DNA from 4 places in the Paenibacillus sp. Y930 genome. Region 3 is predicted to be linked to each of the others. Evidence: predicted binding sites of a transcription regulator. Region 3 holds the regulator's gene; each other region holds the start of a gene.
What was found. Region 3 encodes Rex, which represses fermentation and respiration genes when NADH is low (regulators of the CRP and FNR family bind a similar motif). Its sites were predicted from a motif close to TTGTGAAATATTTCACAA; they were not measured.
Positions count from the first base shown of each region.

Region 1: AC1TO5_RS11955 (helical membrane plugin domain-containing protein) is a predicted target of Rex. The motif match lies at 1,927-1,944, and genes of this name have one in related genera.
Region 2: adhE (bifunctional acetaldehyde-CoA/alcohol dehydrogenase) is a predicted target of Rex. The motif match lies at 2,100-2,117, and genes of this name have one in related genera.
Region 4: ric (iron-sulfur cluster repair di-iron protein) is a predicted target of Rex. The motif match lies at 1,648-1,665, and genes of this name have one in related genera.

Region 1 is NZ_JBXCIX010000003.1:687,799-692,148, forward strand. Features, by position in the region: gene AC1TO5_RS11950 (choice-of-anchor Q domain-containing protein) at 1-1,309, opposite strand, end outside; gene AC1TO5_RS11955 (helical membrane plugin domain-containing protein) at 2,049-2,474, shown strand; gene AC1TO5_RS11960 (NAD(P)/FAD-dependent oxidoreductase) at 2,516-3,706, shown strand; gene AC1TO5_RS11965 (glycoside hydrolase family 5 protein) at 3,848-4,350, opposite strand, start outside.
Region 2 is NZ_JBXCIX010000002.1:833,067-837,416, reverse strand. Features, by position in the region: gene AC1TO5_RS09030 (response regulator transcription factor) at 1-452, opposite strand, end outside; gene AC1TO5_RS09025 (GAF domain-containing protein) at 569-1,021, opposite strand; gene AC1TO5_RS09020 (Crp/Fnr family transcriptional regulator) at 1,189-1,950, shown strand; gene adhE (bifunctional acetaldehyde-CoA/alcohol dehydrogenase) at 2,196-4,350, shown strand, end outside.
Region 3 is NZ_JBXCIX010000004.1:500,631-504,980, forward strand. Features, by position in the region: gene dinG (ATP-dependent DNA helicase DinG) at 1-1,195, shown strand, start outside; gene AC1TO5_RS14720 (redox-sensing transcriptional repressor Rex) at 1,200-1,844, shown strand; gene AC1TO5_RS14725 (amidohydrolase) at 1,837-3,132, shown strand; gene AC1TO5_RS14730 (hypothetical protein) at 3,134-3,661, shown strand; gene AC1TO5_RS14735 (hypothetical protein) at 3,941-4,350, shown strand, end outside.
Region 4 is NZ_JBXCIX010000001.1:1,140,024-1,144,373, forward strand. Features, by position in the region: gene AC1TO5_RS05415 (nitrate/nitrite transporter) at 1-662, opposite strand, end outside; gene ric (iron-sulfur cluster repair di-iron protein) at 893-1,591, opposite strand; gene AC1TO5_RS05425 (hemerythrin domain-containing protein) at 1,883-2,404, opposite strand; gene AC1TO5_RS05430 (response regulator transcription factor) at 2,466-3,113, opposite strand; gene AC1TO5_RS05435 (sensor histidine kinase) at 3,150-4,187, opposite strand; gene AC1TO5_RS05440 (GAF domain-containing protein) at 4,220-4,350, opposite strand, start outside.

The sequences.
Region 1 (4,350 bases), on a different contig from region 3:
TATATTTGGTCCCATTCACTCTCCAATGATTAGAAATAGCTCCCGATACATAATACATATTATAATCTACAAAATTCCCGTTATTTCCTGTTCGATTATCATAGAAAAATGGCGTCATTGAGTCTGCATAAAATATGTTATTGTGATAAGAATTATTTGTCACTTGATTTTGGAATGTAATTTCTCCATCACCAGTTTTAAGAGTGTTATTGAAATAGAATGTATTGTTCATAATAATATTATTAGATGCAGCGCCGTTTTTTGTAGACGATCCGCCCATAATAAGTCCTGATTGATGATTATTATAAATGTAATTATTCCTTACGACGATGTTACTCGTCGTTTTATTGAATTTCTCGCTCGCAATCTCTATACCATAATTATTATTGTATACTTCGTTACGTTCGATGATTGTATTTGTCCCGCCATCAACATAAATTGCTGCTGCAGCGCGGACCCCTCGATAGGCCGGGTTAGTAATTGTATCGACACTATGCACGATATTGTCGCTTACTACCCCATTTCTTGCTTGGTCAATACATGGACTTGAACAAGTACCATAATGACCCGCTACATCAATCCCAATATTGTTCACGTTGTATATAAGATTGTTCGAAATCGTAAATCCATCTACATTACCAACAACAGTTACTGTTTCACTTGATCCAAGTATTAAGTCATGAATTTTATTACCTGAAATTGTAATGTTCTTTATTGCTTGAGCTCCATTACCATATACAATAATACCGTTTGCATTGCCTTTTACATTATAATTTGCAATATCGTGCAAATGGTTATTCATAATATAAAGATTGGATCCACTCTTTGTTACTTTTATACCAGCCAAATACTTCGAAGAACTATCGGATACTAGTCCAGTTAGCTCAAAACCATCGAACACAACATAATGTGAATTGGTGAACTGAACAATATGTGAAATATCTGGTACGTTAGATACATCAATAACCGGTAGTTCCCCAGGATAAGCCTGGAACGTAATATGTCCTGCACTTGCTGAACCAGAGCTAGTAATTGTAATAGCTTCTTCATATATGCCATCACGTACTAGTACAGTTTCCCCTGCTTTCATCGTATCTGCTGCATACTGAATGGTACGCCATGGTGTGTCGACAGACCCATCATTATCATTCGAACCGCTTGTTGAGACATAAAATACTTTACCAGGGAAATGATCCGTTGAGCTGGCGCCTATTGGTAGGTACGTAAATAAAATCATAACACTTAGAAATGAAAGAAAACTGAATTTCACTCTTTTTATGATCCTCACATGCTTTTCCTGTGTATTCATAGCAAAGAGCAGCCCCCTCCGTATTTAATTTGGCCCCGTATAACAATCGCTACAGCCATTGTCTACAAGAGTTTTCATTCCATATTTTGAGTTTAACATTAAGAATATGGTATGAAAATGGACAAACGTATAACGAAGGGAATTTAATTCTCTAGCCTTATTTGCTACATTTTACCACATGATTATTTAGCATAGATAGTCATTTGTTAATTAACTGCGACTTTTTACACTCTTATTGTTAATAATATGTAACGATTTTGCATATACTATCGTCGACTTCAGGATAATTTCACTTGAACAATGACCTTCTCATCACTTAGGATGTGCCAAAAGTCATCTCCTTTCCTAATATGAAACGATTATTCAATTCTTGATGAATTTGGAGCAGTTCCGTGAATTACAAGTAATAACGAGAAATATTGTGTAAGTATAGAGACGATTTCATAATATTAGGCTATAATATAAATAACAACTTAAGCCCTTTTGGATTTCGATTCTATTTTCACTCATTTTTCGTTATAGGCAATTGCAATTTAGCATTTGCTAATTTCGTGTGAGCAAAGTTAGAATCTGTTAGATTGCTTATAAATAGCAGTCATGTCACATACTTTCGAGTTAGGTGAAATTTATCACAATACTTTCATCCAAGCACGTAGTATAATTAAAACAAGAAATCTGGAATCGCTTCATGCCGATCATTAATCGGTCAAAAGTAGTTCTATTCAAAGGAGACCTGGATATGTCAGAAACAAACACACAAGCGCAATCTGAAGCGGTAACTCCGAGTCAACAGCAGCAAGCTCTACTTGAGCAATTGTTGCAGCCGGAAGTACAAGCATCACTTTCTACTTTAGTAGAACAATTGCCAAAGTTAACCGAATTAGTAAGTTGCTTAACAAAGTCTTACGATGTCACTAAAACTTTAGCTACTGATGAAGTTTTCAAAAATGACATCATAAGCGCGACTACAGAAATTGTTGGTCCAGTTATTGAAGGCGCAAGATCAATGGCAATCAATGCGATTGAAGCTAAAGATCGCGCTGCAACAAGTCAAGAAGTTATTGGTATTTTCGGACTTATGAAAATGCTTAAAGACCCTCAAGCACAAAAAATGTTCCGTTTTATTAATGCATACCTTGAAGTGAGCAACGAACGTTCCAAATAAAATAATTGAATTAATCTAAAGTAATGGACGGAGGACTAGCTATGTCTAAACACATTGTCATATTGGGTGCAGGTTACGGTGGCGTACTTACTGCTCAAACTGTTCGCAAATACATGGACAAAAGTCAAGCAAAAGTAACGGTAATCAACCAATTCGCAACACATCAAATTATTACGGAACTACATCGCCTAGCTGGCGGTACTTTAAATGAAGAGGCTATTGCTATTCCTTTAAAGAAAATTTTCGAAGGTCTTGACGTTAACTTGAAAATTTCTAAAGTTGAATCTTTCTCTGTTGAAAACAAAGAAATTAAACTTGCTGATGGCACTACTCTTTCTTACGATGCTCTAGTAGTAAGTCTTGGTAGCCAAACTGGTTACTTCGGTATCCCTGGTCTTGAAGAAAACAGTATGGTTCTGAAATCAGTTAATGACGCTAACCAAATTTACAAACATATCGAAGACCGTATTAAAGCTTATGCTAAAACTAAAAACGAAGCTGATGCTACAATCGTTATTGGCGGTGGCGGTCTTACAGGTGTTGAGCTTGTTGGTGAAATTGCGGATAACTTCCCTAAAATCGCGAAACAATATGGCTTAAGCGCTAAAGATCTTAAAATTAAGTTGATCGAAGCAGGACCGAAAATTCTTCCTGTTCTTCCAGATCATTTGATCGAGCGTGCGACAGAAAGCTTAGCCGCTCGTGGTGTAGAGTTCATCACTGGCGTTCCTGTTACTGGCGTTGTTGGTAACAAAATCGAGCTTAAAACTGGCGAAACAATTGAAGCTAATACATTCGTATGGACTGGTGGCGTAGCTGCTCTTCCAGTAGTAGCTGATTCTGGTCTTGAATGTGACCGCGGTAAAGCTGCTGTTAACGAATTCCTACAATCCAAATCACATGCTGATGTATTCGTAGTTGGTGACTCTGCGCTTGCTTTCCCTGCTGACGGCGGACGCCCTCATGCTCCAACTGCACAAAATGCTTGGCAAATGGGTGAGTTGGTAGGCTTCAATCTTTATGCTTACTTCAATGGTAAGGCTATGGATGAATTCCACCCAGTTAACTCTGGTACTCTTGCATCACTTGGTCGTAAAGACGCAGTTGCAACTGTAGGTGCTAGCAACACTGCACTTAAAGGTATTTCTGCAACATTGATGAAAGAAGCAAGTAACATTCGTTACCTGTCTCACATCCACTCTCTACGTACAGCAGTTCATACTAAGCTGTAGTAGTTATATGGAAGACCGTCTTATTATTAATAAGGCGGTCTTTTTGTTACTCAAATTGATTTTCAGGAACAAAAAAAGACTGACGAGAAGCCCAAAGTTATTTGAGCTTCTCGTCAGTCCGGAACTTCGAAAAGAGGGCTTTTACTGTGAAGCGCTCACCAAAGCCTTAACAATTTTCGGATAATACCATCTCATTGCAAATCTATCGTATAAACCATAGTTACTTAATGCTCCTGCTTTATTTGCATAATTGCCATCATCCCACCAAAATACCGTTATATTTTTCTCTCTAGCGGTAGATACTAAAAACTTTGCATATTTAATTCTATCTGCTTGAGAACTTTTGTGATTCATTCCGGACTCACCTATGATTACAGGTATTCCTTTACTAACAAAGCTTTTACTCAATCGCTCTACTACAGCCAATATTCCTTTCTGACTAGAACCATAATAATGAACTTGTACAATTAATCTATGTTTTATTTTATCCTTCGGTAAGACAAAATTCTTAATTTCTTGTTCCTCTGCGCTTGCCGCATAAGTATTAACAATTAAACATCTTTGAGCATTATTCCCGCCAGTACTTCTTACCGTATTAACAAAAGCTTGATTTAAGTCATTGGCAGCTTTATAGGAATCTTGAT
Region 2 (4,350 bases), on a different contig from region 3:
GCTGTATCATCGGCTGGTTCTATACTTTTCCGATTCATAAATTCGCTCATTAACTTCTTCGTTGCAGAAGGATAAAGATAAGCTTCACCTTTCGCAACCGCTTGAATCGCACCAACAAGCTCATCATGAGGTGCATTTTTCAATATATATCCGGACGCCCCAACCTTAATCGCTTGGAACAAATATTGCTCATCATCGTGCATCGTAAGTATAAGAATATTGACTTGTGGCAGCAGCTTTTTCAACTCAGCAGACGCCGTCATTCCATCCTTGCCATGCGGCATACTGAGATCCATTAGTACAACATTGGGCAGATGCTTACTCGCTAGCGCAATCGCTTCATCACCCTCTGAAGCTTCACCTACAACTTCTATGTCATAACGACCATGTAATAGCATCGATAGACCTGATCGAACAACTGCGTGATCATCACATATAAGAAGCCTAATCATCTATACAACCCTTTCATCACGTCATTTTCTACATTTATTATAACGGTAAACATGAATGTTTACAGCAAAATGTACGAATTCCGTAAAATTCTAGAAGGGAATGTAAGGGATTAGGCTTAATAATGATTGTTATCTATATAATGGGCGCAATAATCGGTAAGCTCATGTACAACTTCAGCCCCAGCTTCAACTTGCTGAGCATCATAATTTCCTTCATAACGTTTACCTATTAATATAGCACCATTAATTTGATGCTGATCCAATGTAATCGGCCATACTGCTGCATGGAGCAGTTTCTCTGTCAGCATAATCGATTCACCCAAGTCAAAGATTTCATGCTTGGCTGCTCGGGATTGTAAAAAACTTCCTGTACGTAATACTTCGCCTGTCAGACCGAGATTGATCTGCTGTCGAATTCGCTGCGTGCGATTGCTTACACTACCGTACACGGGATACCAGTGGAGCTTTCTAGTTGCTCGATCTAGAACTCCAATAGCTGTTAGATCGCTTTTTGTACGCTTTAACAATTGTTGTAGCTTTTCTTCTACAATAATTTGAGTTGGAGTCATAAACCTGCTCCTTTCCGACTAGTTACCTCTATATCATACCAGCGAATAGGTCAAGTGTATGTTAGGGAGATACCTTAAACCGATGTAGGGCATTCCCCGATATTAAGTATTGTCATAACAACGTATAGTATAAATATAGAAACCGCACCAGAAAGGATGAGGCTTAGATGAGTATTTACTACGATACAGAAACAACTAAAGCGAAAAGACCGAGTAACAATTATAGACCAGGTTCTCTAAGCACTGTGTTTACAGATGAGCAACTCGACCTTCTTGCTTCAGTCATGCATACCAAAAAATACTCTGCTGGCACGCACCTATTCTGGGAAGGCGATGATGCGAATGCAGTGTATTGGATATTAAAAGGTCGCGTTAAACTGCGCAAATCTGCTTCGGACGGCAAAGATCTTCTACTATCTATTCTACAACCTGATGATATGATTGCCGACATTGATGCTTGGGACACGACCCATCGTTATACTGCCGAAACGATAGATCAAGTAGAAGTAGGGATTATTCCTAGATTGCAGCTTGAAATGCTAATGGTCAAATACGGAGATTTTGCTTATCGATATGCGATGTGGATGGGGCTTATCCAACGCAAAACAGAATCTAAGCTACGTGATCTACTAATGGGTGGAAAAAACGGTGCGCTTGCATCTACACTTATCCGTCTATGCAACAGCTTTGGCGAGAAGCAAGCCAATCAGCACATTCATATTGATATAAAATTAACGAACAATGAGCTCGCAGAATTAGTAGGAACAACGAGGGAAGGTATTAATCGCTTGCTTGCTTCCATGAAAAGAGATGGGATCATATGCAGTGAAAGTACTGGCTACTTGAAAGTAACTAATCTTGATGCTTTGAAGGATATGGCTGGTTGTCCCATATGCCCTACTTGTCCGAAAGAAATATGCCGACTATAAATGGCTATGCAAAAGCTCACTTTTGCATTACCTCTATACGAAAGAGTACTCAATGAATCTTTAATTTAGATCCGTGGAGCTGCTCTTTTTTTGCATAAGAAAAAATTTTCTCATAGACTATAAATTAATCCCCCCCCCCCTCATAAACTTTGTGATATTTAGCACATCACTTCACGCTTATCTACTCTACAATGGATTTATTATCATCGTCATAAAAGTATGAACAGGTTAAGGAGTGATGAGCTATGGCATTACATGAGTCGAAGCTCCAACATTTCAATAAAGATGATCTTCATATTCAGCTAAGTATTGAGCGTGCAGCTATAGCCGCCGAGCAATTTAGTACGATGAACCAGGAACAAATCGACGAGATTGTTCAGCATATGGCGCTTGCAGGCATTGGTCGCCATATGGAACTGGCAAAACTTGAGCTGGACGAGACAAAACGTGGTGTATTCGAAGATAAAATCATAAAAAATATGAATGCCACGGAAAGCATATATCATCAATTGAAATATATGAAAACAGTTGGAGAAATTGAAAATAATCCATATGAGCAATACAAAGTCATTGCTGAACCAATTGGCACCCTTGTTACGTTAATTACAGAAGTTTCACCTGTTGCAACTACATTATTTCAATGTTTAGTAGCGGTGAAAACACGTAATCCAATTATCTTTGTATTTCAAAAAGAAGTGACACGTTGTGGCATTGAAGCCGTTCAAAGTGTTCGAGATGCAGCTATTCTTTCCGGTGCACCCGCCTTCTGTATTCAATGGGTGGATCATTCTACTCATGCAGCAACACTCACGCTTATGTCTCATGAAAACGTTGCCTTAGTCATTTCTAATGGGGATAACGATTTACTGCAGACCGCCAAGCAGTTAGGGAAATCGACATTAAGTGTTTCCTATGGAAACGTTCCTTGCTATATTGAGCGCACAGCAGATTTGAAACAGGCGATTACAGATCTAATATTGTCTAAAAATTTTGACAATAGCATGATGTTTACTTCAGAACAAGCACTTCTCGTCGATCAACAAATTTATAATCAAGTCGTACGAATGATGAAAGTACTAGGCTGTTACTTCCTTAATGAAGAGGAAAGCAATACGCTAATGAACCATATTTTCAATGAGCAAGGTAATCTCAAAGCTAATTATATTGGCAAATCAGCGCTTGATATTGCCCAGGCGATTGAGCTAGATATACCTGAGGATACAAAGCTATTAATTGTTCCACAAGAACAGGTTGGTGCAGCCTTTCCCTTCTCAGCAGTAAAAGCTTGTCCAATTCTTGCACTCTACATTGTAGAAGATGCCGATATGGCTATAACACTCGCCCAGCAGCTTATAGCGCTAGGTCACGGGAAGCATTCGGCGATTATTCATAGTCATAATGAACCTATTATTCAGAAATTCAGCCAACAATTATCAAGTAATCGTGTCATAGTTAATGCACCATCCATTCAAGCGGCGATGAATAATCAAGAGCGCGAGCAGTCACCATTCGCATCATTCGGCTACCAATCATCAAGTAATCATCAGCGAATGAATATGGAGCTCCTTCATCTTAAACATGTATCTAATCGCAATGTCGATATGCAATGGTTCAAAATACCACCGAAGCTATATTTTTCAGCTGGTGCGACACAGTATTTAACAAAAATGCCTAATATACATCGGATTATCATCATTACGGATCAGCGTATGGAGCAGCTTGGATATGTTGATAAAGTTCAATACTTCCTACGCAAACGTAGTGAACCTGTACAAATCGAGATTTTTGCCAAAGTAGAACATGAGCCTACGATCGATATCGTGATGCAAGGTACGGAGCGGATGAATGCCTTTCAACCAGACTGTATTATTGCACTAGGAGGGGGTTCTGCAATCGATGCTGCCAAAGCGATGTGGTTATTTTATGAAAGTCCAGAAACAAGCTTTGATACGATTAAAATGAAATTTATGAACATTCGTAATCGAGTATATAAATATCCAACACTAGGTAAACGAGCAAAGCTTGTTGCTATTCCGACAACATCAGGTACTGGATCTGAAGTAACCTCCTTCGCTACGATTACCGATGTTAGAAAAGGGCATTCCAAATATCCGCTAGCAGATTATGAATTGATACCTGATGTCGCGATTATCGACTCTGAATATACAGCTTCACTCTCACCTACAGTCATTGGTGATACTGGCATGGATGTACTAACACATGCGATTGAAGCTTATGTTTCGATTATGGCCAATGATTTCAGCGATGGGCTAGCTATTAAAGCGATTCAGCTTGTCATAGAGAATTTAGAAAAATCCCATGCAATAGCTAATCCTGTTGCGCGTGAAAAAATGCATAATGCATCAACGATTGCAGGCATGGCGTTCTCCAACGCATTTC
Region 3 (4,350 bases):
GATGCAAAGTAATGAGGTAGAATCTGTTGGTACAGCAAGTATGGTGCTGCGATTAGATCGACATAAGCTGCCGCATGAATGGAACGAAGCGATGGAAGTGGAAAACAATTTCCATGTATTACTGTCGCGATTTATTAAATCAATTGAAAAGCTTTCGAATGAAGTGAAGGAAAGACTTGATGAGGATACAGGCTTGCAAAGCATTCTCATTGATTTGAATGGTATATTACGTGATTTGAATAGAATCAAAGACGAATTGCGGATGTTTATGAAGCTTGAACAGGAAGATTATGTGTACTGGATGGAAGGAACGCAAGCGTATAAGTTCAGATCATTACAGCTTTATTCTGCCCCAGTCGATGTAAGCGGATTGTTGAAAAAATATTTATTTGAAGTGAAGGATACTGTCGTTATGACATCTGCTACATTATCTATTCAGAAAAATTTTGAATATATTGCCGAGCAGCTTGGATTATCGTCATATGAAAACACCAATCGGTTAAAAGCAGTCATGCTTGATTCACCTTTTAATTATCGTGAGCAGGCTTTAGTTATTATCCCGCGTGATTTCCCTGTCTTGAAGGGTGCTCATGTTGACGCGGCATATTTGGATAAATTAGTAGGCTCATTAGCGGAAAGTGCACAGACACTCGGTGGGAAAATGCTGATCTTATTCACTTCATATCGATTGTTAAAGCAAGTATATGATCCGCTGAAAGCAACGCTGCAAGGTAGCAATATTCAAGTGCTTGGACAAGGTGTTGATAGTAATAATCGCACGAAATTAACGCGTAGATTTTTGCAAAATCAAGCATCGGTGTTGCTCGGTACAAGCAGCTTTTGGGAAGGCGTAGATATTCCTGGAGAAGCGTTGCAATGTCTTGCGATTGTGCGACTGCCATTCCAACCACCTAATCATCCACTTGTTGAGGCGAAGTCGGAATTGCTAGTGAAGCAGAAGAAAAATCCATTTATGAAATTATCGATCCCGCAAGCAGTCATTCGCTTTAAGCAAGGCTTTGGTAGGTTAGTTCGTACAGCTACTGACAAAGGGATTGTAATCATATATGATACTAGAGTAATTGAAGCTTATTATGGTAAACATTTTTTATATTCATTACCTGCTCCGAAAATCGAGACGATGCATACAAGTCAGATGGCCAAGCGGATGGAAGAGTGGTTAAAGGAGGATTGAACGGATGAAGCAAACAAAAATTTCTGAAGCTGTTGTTAGAAGATTACCTATCTATTTGCAAGTACTTCATGAATTGAAAAGTCGTGAAATTGGGACGGTTTCCTCACAAGATCTCGGTAATCGATTAGACCTCAATCCAGCACAAATTCGAAAAGACCTTGCTTACTTCGGTGATTTCGGACGTAAAGGAATAGGATATGAAGTAGATTACTTGATTGATAAAATACGTCATATACTTAAAATTAATCAGACTATTAATGTAGCTTTGATCGGTGCTGGTAACCTAGGGCATGCATTATGTAATTATAACAAGTACAGTAATGATAACATGCAAATTGTTGCTGTATTTGATAATGTTGAAAATAAAGAGGGTTCAAAAATTAATAACTTAACCGTTCAGCCGATGTCTGAATTAGCGAAAACGATCGATGAACTTAATATTCGTATTGGTATTATTACTGTACCTGCTTCTGAAGCACAAAATGTTGCTAATCAATTAACTGAAACAAGAATCGAAGGTATTCTTAATTTTGCTCCAACAATATTACGTGTGCCAGATCATGTTCGGATCCAATATGCTGATTTTACGAAGGAATTATTGAGCTTAGCTTACTATTTGAATAATAAAGAGGTGGCCGACGATGAGTAAGATATGGGTTGAAAACGGTTTGTTCGTTACGATGGCAGGTGCAATACCTGAAGTGTTAAGTGGGCATATGATCGTAACAGATGATGTCATCACATATATTGGTGCAGATCGACCAGTAGATATAGCAGATGCCGAGCGTGTAGATGGTAAAGGATTAGTGTTCATGCCTGGTTTAGTGAATACACATGGTCATGCAGCGATGACATTACTTCGCGGTTTCTCAGATGATTTGAACTTACAAGTGTGGCTACAAGAAAAAATGTGGCCGATGGAAGAAAAATATGTTGATCAAGATACACGGGCAGGAAGTAATCTTGCGATTGCTGAAATGCTGCTAAGTGGTACAACAACATTTGTAGATATGTATGATCGCATGGATCAAGTCGCTGAAGCTTCGGTGCAAGCAGGTATTCGTGCTTTTCTTACTAGAGGAGTCATCGGACTTTGTCCACCTGAAGTACAAACAGCCAAATTAGAAGATGCAATTTCATTTGCAAAACAATGGAATGGTCAAGGTAATGGAAGAATATCTACAATGCTTTCGCCGCATTCACCTTATACTTGCCCTCCAGATTATATCGCTCGTATTGTACAAGCTGCACATGATCTGAATTTGCCGTTACATACTCATATGTCAGAGACGAAAGCTGAAGTGCAGCAGAATGTAGATGAGTACGGAAAACGTCCAGTTGCGCATCTGGATGAGCTAGGCTTCTTCTCACGTCCAGCATTATTAGCGCATGCTGTTCATCTAACGGATGAAGAAATTGAACTGTTAGCAGCAAGAGGTGCATCAATTTCTCATAATCCGATTAGTAACTTAAAGCTAGCAAGTGGTGTAGCAAGAGTACCGGAACTATTGAAAGCTGGTGTGAAGCTTTCGCTTGGTACTGATGGTGTTGCAAGTAATAATAACTTAGATCTATTCCAAGAAATAAGAGCTGCTGCATTGCTTCATAAAGGAGTGTCAGGTGATCCGACTGTAGTTCCTGCTTATACAGCTCTGCAGCTTGGAACGTCAATGGGTGCCGAAGCCATCTGGAACTCGCAAATCGGTACGCTTGAAGTTGGAAAAAAAGCTGACTTTATTGCAATTAATATCGATCAACCACATTTCTTCCCACGTACTGATCTTATTTCTCATCTTGTCTATGCAGCTAATGGTCGTGATGTAGCTCATGTATGGATTGATGGTAAGCAAGTTGTTAGTAATAGAAAGCTACTTACAATGGATGAGGAGAAAGTTCGCTACGAGGCGCAAGCTAGCTTTGAGCGTCTGTTGAAATAAGATGAGAGCCATTGAAAAGAAACGATCCCCTTGGATGACGCCACGCAAATGGATAGCTTTCAGTATATTGCTTTTCATTGTTATTATTGTGTTACTCGTTATGTTTTATCGTAATATCCAGATGGATCGTTGGAATGAAAAAGATGAAGTCCGTGCAAGTCTTGCTCAGCAATATGATCTTTCCACTGAAAATTATCTTGAAAAATATATATGGGAAGAGCAGTATTGGATAGTGCTGGCGGAAACATTGGATGGACAAGAGCAGTATGCGGTATGGCAAGATAATAACATATTAGCCTCAGCGAATACGAACGCTATTGTTTCATCTGAAGTTGTCTTACAAAAGCTACAATCATCTAAGCCAACTGCAAAAAACGTTACGATAAAGGAAGCATATTTGGCAAATCAGCTAGCGTGGGAAGTTCATTATGGCGAGGATGATAGCAATTATATTATCTATGCCTTCTATGCAATGAGCGATGGAACTTTAATAGATGAATATACAATTCCTAAGGAAACGAGATCATAACGATCTCGTTTCCTTTATTTATGCAATTAATTCGTATAGCAAAGATGATATACTAATTGCTATAAAGGTAGTTCAAAAAATGGACTTTGATAACGAAGTAGTGCGTTGTAGCGTATTCGCGTCGAATATGAAGCGAACTTGGAAAGTACGGTTCGCGTGTACTTACTAATGTACACTTGCGCTTCCGCCTTTCTCAAGTAGCGCTCCATCTTCTCGGTTCTGAAAGCCCATATTTTGAACTTTCATTGTAGTTAAAAATTGATAATTGAGGTGGACTAATTGCAAAATTTTAAGCTAAAGCCAATGATTATCGCATTTATAGTTACGATTATAGTTGTAGTTACTGGTGGATTTACTTATCAGTATGTAGCTCAGCAAAAACCATTAGAAAATCAACTTAAGCAGGCTCAATTTTCAGAAGTGACGTTACCAATTGTAGAAGACGGAGATCGTGTCTTTATTGAGATTGCGCCGCTTCCTAATGTTACTTTGGAAGAAGCCGTTCATGAAATAGAACTAATTATGACCCAACATTCTTATAAGTCTAATCTTGTTACGATTTCTCTTACTAAGCAAGAGCAACGAGAGTTAGATTCACTTTGGGATACTCAGCTGTTCAATGTTGCTGAAGTAATGTCCTTACAGCAATACAGTAAGCTACCGAGCTTAATGGACTCATTAGAGCAGCA
Region 4 (4,350 bases), on a different contig from region 3:
ACTGTAAAGGCAACAAACGAGCCAAAGGTAATAAAATATAGCAGAGAGAATAACCAAAGTTTTTCGTTTTTATAAACCCCTTTGATTTGATCCATAATTGGCGTTTTCACTCGAACTTCTTTGCGATCCCCCCATATAAAATTCAATGCAGCAAATACAAGCAATATAATTAAATATAATTTTACAGCTACCGACCAGCCTAACGCAGTCGCTACTAACGGTGCTGAGAACGTTGTCACTGCCGTACCCAAATTGCCTAATCCATAAATACCATTGACTAAACCGTGGCGTTCTTTCGGATAATATTTCGGCAATGAAGTGACACCAACAGAAAAAATAGAGCCGCCGATACCAAGAAAGAGGCCTCCAATAATTAAATCTGTCGTAGTAGAAGCTTCACTAATATAATAAACAGGAAAGAGCAACGCTATAAAACTTATTAGAAAAACGAGTCGAGCCCCGATGATATTCGCATAGTAGCCAAAAGGAATTCGCAATATTGAACCTAAAACAACAGGCAGCGCCGTAATAATTGCAATTTGGCTGACAGGTATATCAATATCCTCACTCATAAATGGCAATAAAGAAGAAATAATAACCCAAACTGCAAAGCCAACGACTAGATTCAAAGTCTGTAATGGCAATTGTACTTTTCTAATCAAACACATCACCTTTTCTTGGTTAGTGAATGAATAAAGCTGGGTTCCCCTTCCCATATCTATACTATATCGCATCTTTTCGACCAATTTTAATAGGGGGACTCCCCTGTTCATGACCGTAAATTCCCTATACTTCTAAATAAGCAGCTTAACATTGTTTTTTTGCAATCAAAAAGTCCCGGACTGCTCAAAATGGAGCCAGCCCGGGACTTTTGTTCAAAACACAAAACTTATCACATATTTGCGCGTACACGTTCAAATAGCACATTATTTTCGAGATGGACATGTTCAAATGTATCTTTTTCAAGTTGTTCCAAACGTGCATATACTGTTCGGTATGTCCCACACGCCTCATCAGGAGGTGTGAAATTATTGGTAATGTCACGAAGTTCATTTAATAATCGCCCTGCATTTTCATGTTCTTCCTCTAGTTCAAAAATATGTGGTCTTACTTGTTCTTTCAACACTGCCGACGGATTCTTCAAAAATTCTAGAATAAGCGGAAACACATTTTCATCCTCATCCGCTGTATGTTCAAGCAGTTCATCGCGTAATTTTTTGAATATTTCTTGGACACGTAGTAAATGCGGATGGCCATCTCCATGAACGCGAGCAACTTTTGTTATATATGGTGTAAGTGCTGGTAATTCTCTTTCTAACTCTTCATGATACTTTTCTTGAATATAAGCAATTAACGTCTTTTCTCCGAATGAAGCAGGCGCCATACTTTCGCGACGTTCACTCTTCTCCTCTACCTCTTTAATTAGATCGAGTACTTCCGCCGGATCAAGATTACGAGCTTCTGCCGCTTTCTGCAAAGATACTTTCCCACCACAGCAAAAGTCAATACGTAAATTTCTAAACAAATCCGTACTTTTAGGTAATGCTGTTGCGATATCTGAAACTTGGGTCTCTAGTGTAATTTGGATCATGCTTTATTCCTCCTTCTGGTCACTAATTACATTGTAACGAAGATATATAGTCCGGGTTGTGATTGTAATCACAAGTGAATGTTTTGAACTTCCTATTCCAATAAGGTTCAAAACATTCGCTTGTCAGCACCGAGAAGATGAAGCGCTACTTGAGGAAGGCGGAAGCGCAAGTGTACGTAGTTGGTACACGCGAACCGTACTTCCCAAGTTCGCTTTATATTCGATGTCGATTACGCTACGTTAGCCTAATCATCGTGATCACAAGTGAATGTTTTGAACTTCCTCTAATCGTCAAATGATCAATGTATGTAATTGCTGTGACAATGCATGCTGATCTGCTTCGTTCATGACTTGCACAGTCATAGGAAATAGTATTGATTCTTCCTTCACAAAGTGAATGGTCAAAATTTCAAATGCTTCCCCGGCATCGCGCGAAATAGTAGACATTTCACTCAAGCTATAACTATGCTCGCCGGCTGAATGATAGAGAAAATGATCCAAATATGCCGTAATTTCTCCATGCTCATGCTCGATTGACACGAGTGGACCTTGCTCATAACCGATAAACTGGCCGAGTAATGGAAAGAAAAAACGTTCTTCCTTTTTAGTATGTTGTTCGAATGTAACCTTGAAAACATCAATGAGCTGTCGCAGCCGTGTAAACTCCTGTCTGGCCTGCTCAATACCATACTTATAATTTTGTAAATTCAACACAATCGTATGCCATTCATGCATCAAATATGATAAATAACGATGCTCATTTTCAAGTATACGCATAGCTGGTACGGTGCTTTGAAACGGATTTCCAGACATTTAACTCCAACCCTTCCTTGAAATGATTTCACTTTCAATGCTACGCGATCTTTTAGTTCGTTCAAAAATCTAGTAGTTTCTTTTTTAATGCATATTCTACTAGCTCAGGTCGCGTTTTTAAATTCAACTTTTCCATCAATTTCGCTTTGTAAGATTCCACAGTTTTTACGGATATAAAGAGCATCTCTGCAATTTCTTTATTTCCATATCCTTTAGCAACAAGTGGCAAAATTTCAATTTCACGCGTTGTCAGTATTTGAAATGGATCACTTTCATCCGTTGTTTGATATTTGTTTACAAATTCACGGACGAGCGAATTTGCCATCTTCGGATGAATATAGATACCGCCTTGATAAACCATCCGCATCGCTGTTACCAATTCTTCATCCGGCGAATTTTTTAATACATAGCCTCTTGCACCCTTTTTAAGCACATGAAACAAATACTCCTCGTCATCAAACATCGTTAAGATCACTATTTTCGTATTAGGGAAATCTTCGTTGATTTTTGCAGTAGCAATCAATCCACTTTCTCCAGGCGGCATACTCAAATCCATCAGCAAAATATCTGGTTGATGCCTTGCTACCATTTTATAGGCCTCAATTCCATCTGCTGCAGTGGCTACAACCTCCATATCATTTTGATAGTTAAGAATCATGGCAAAACCGCTTCTCACGACAGCGTGGTCATCTGCGATTACAATTTTCACTTCGTATTCCCTCCATTTCAATGTCGGTCCAGAAGGTCAACATTCACGATCCGAATGAGGCTGAAGGATTGGGATATGTAAATGTACCGTTGTCCCCTTTCCTAACTCCGAAGCAATCGTAAGCTGTCCGTTTACAAGTTCAGCACGTTCTCTCATACCATAAAAGCCAAGTCCCGTTCCTCGTGAATCTCTCATATTAATATTAAAGCCAATTCCTTGATCGGCAACAATTAATTCTAAATTTTGCTTAGATTCAAAAAGACGAACACTGATTTCATCAACATTTGCATATTTTAATGCATTCAAAATCGTTTCCTGACAAATCCGGTACACGACAGTTTCAATTTCATTGTTGTAGCGTGAACCATGTAATTCTGCAACAAATTGAACGAGCACACCATAATTTTTTGTAATCCACTTAAAATGTGAGCGAAATGCGGCTTCTAATCCTAAATCATCTAATGATGCTGGTCGAAGCTCAACGGAAAGATTACGAATTTGCTCCAGTAGTCGAGCAAGGGAGGCTTCAGTTTGACAAATCTTTTGCAAAACATTATCTTGAATCTCTAAATATTTTAAAAGCCGCAAATCGACAAGCGAGCTTAATAGTTCTTGTGCTACACTATCATGTAATTCACGAGAGATACGTTTCCGTTCATCCTCTTGCGCTTTAATAATACTTTTCATCATCTTATTTCGATAAAGCGACTCTTGCGTTACTAGTTGATTGGTCAAGTCACGAAGCATCAAAACGTGGGTACCTGAATCGGGATCAATGATTTGAAAACTTGCTGAAAATGGAACGTTCTCTTTACTTTTTGTCTCGAGATATATTTGGAATGAAGTACGATCTGCCATCGGATCAGATAAGTAGCATTTCATACAAGTCATAAGTTCCTCTTCACTCGTGTAGCCCCTACATGCAATACAAAATGTATTGTCTTCTCTCGTTTGTATTTTTTCAAGCACATTGGGATCCAATATATACTCAGCGGCAGGGTTCATACCAATCATTATTCCTTGTGCATCGAAAAAAAACATTGCTTCCGAACTGTTGTGAAATAAGCTCTCCATTAGCTTTGTTATATTTTTAATAGGCAACAAGGTCAATTGAATGTCAGCTCCTTAATCCCGAAGTCACCAAATTGGCCGTCCAAAAATCCACATAAATCTTTAATCGTTTGTTTGGTCATGGTCTCTTTCCCACGATAACCTACAAGCAGTACACCAGTGACGC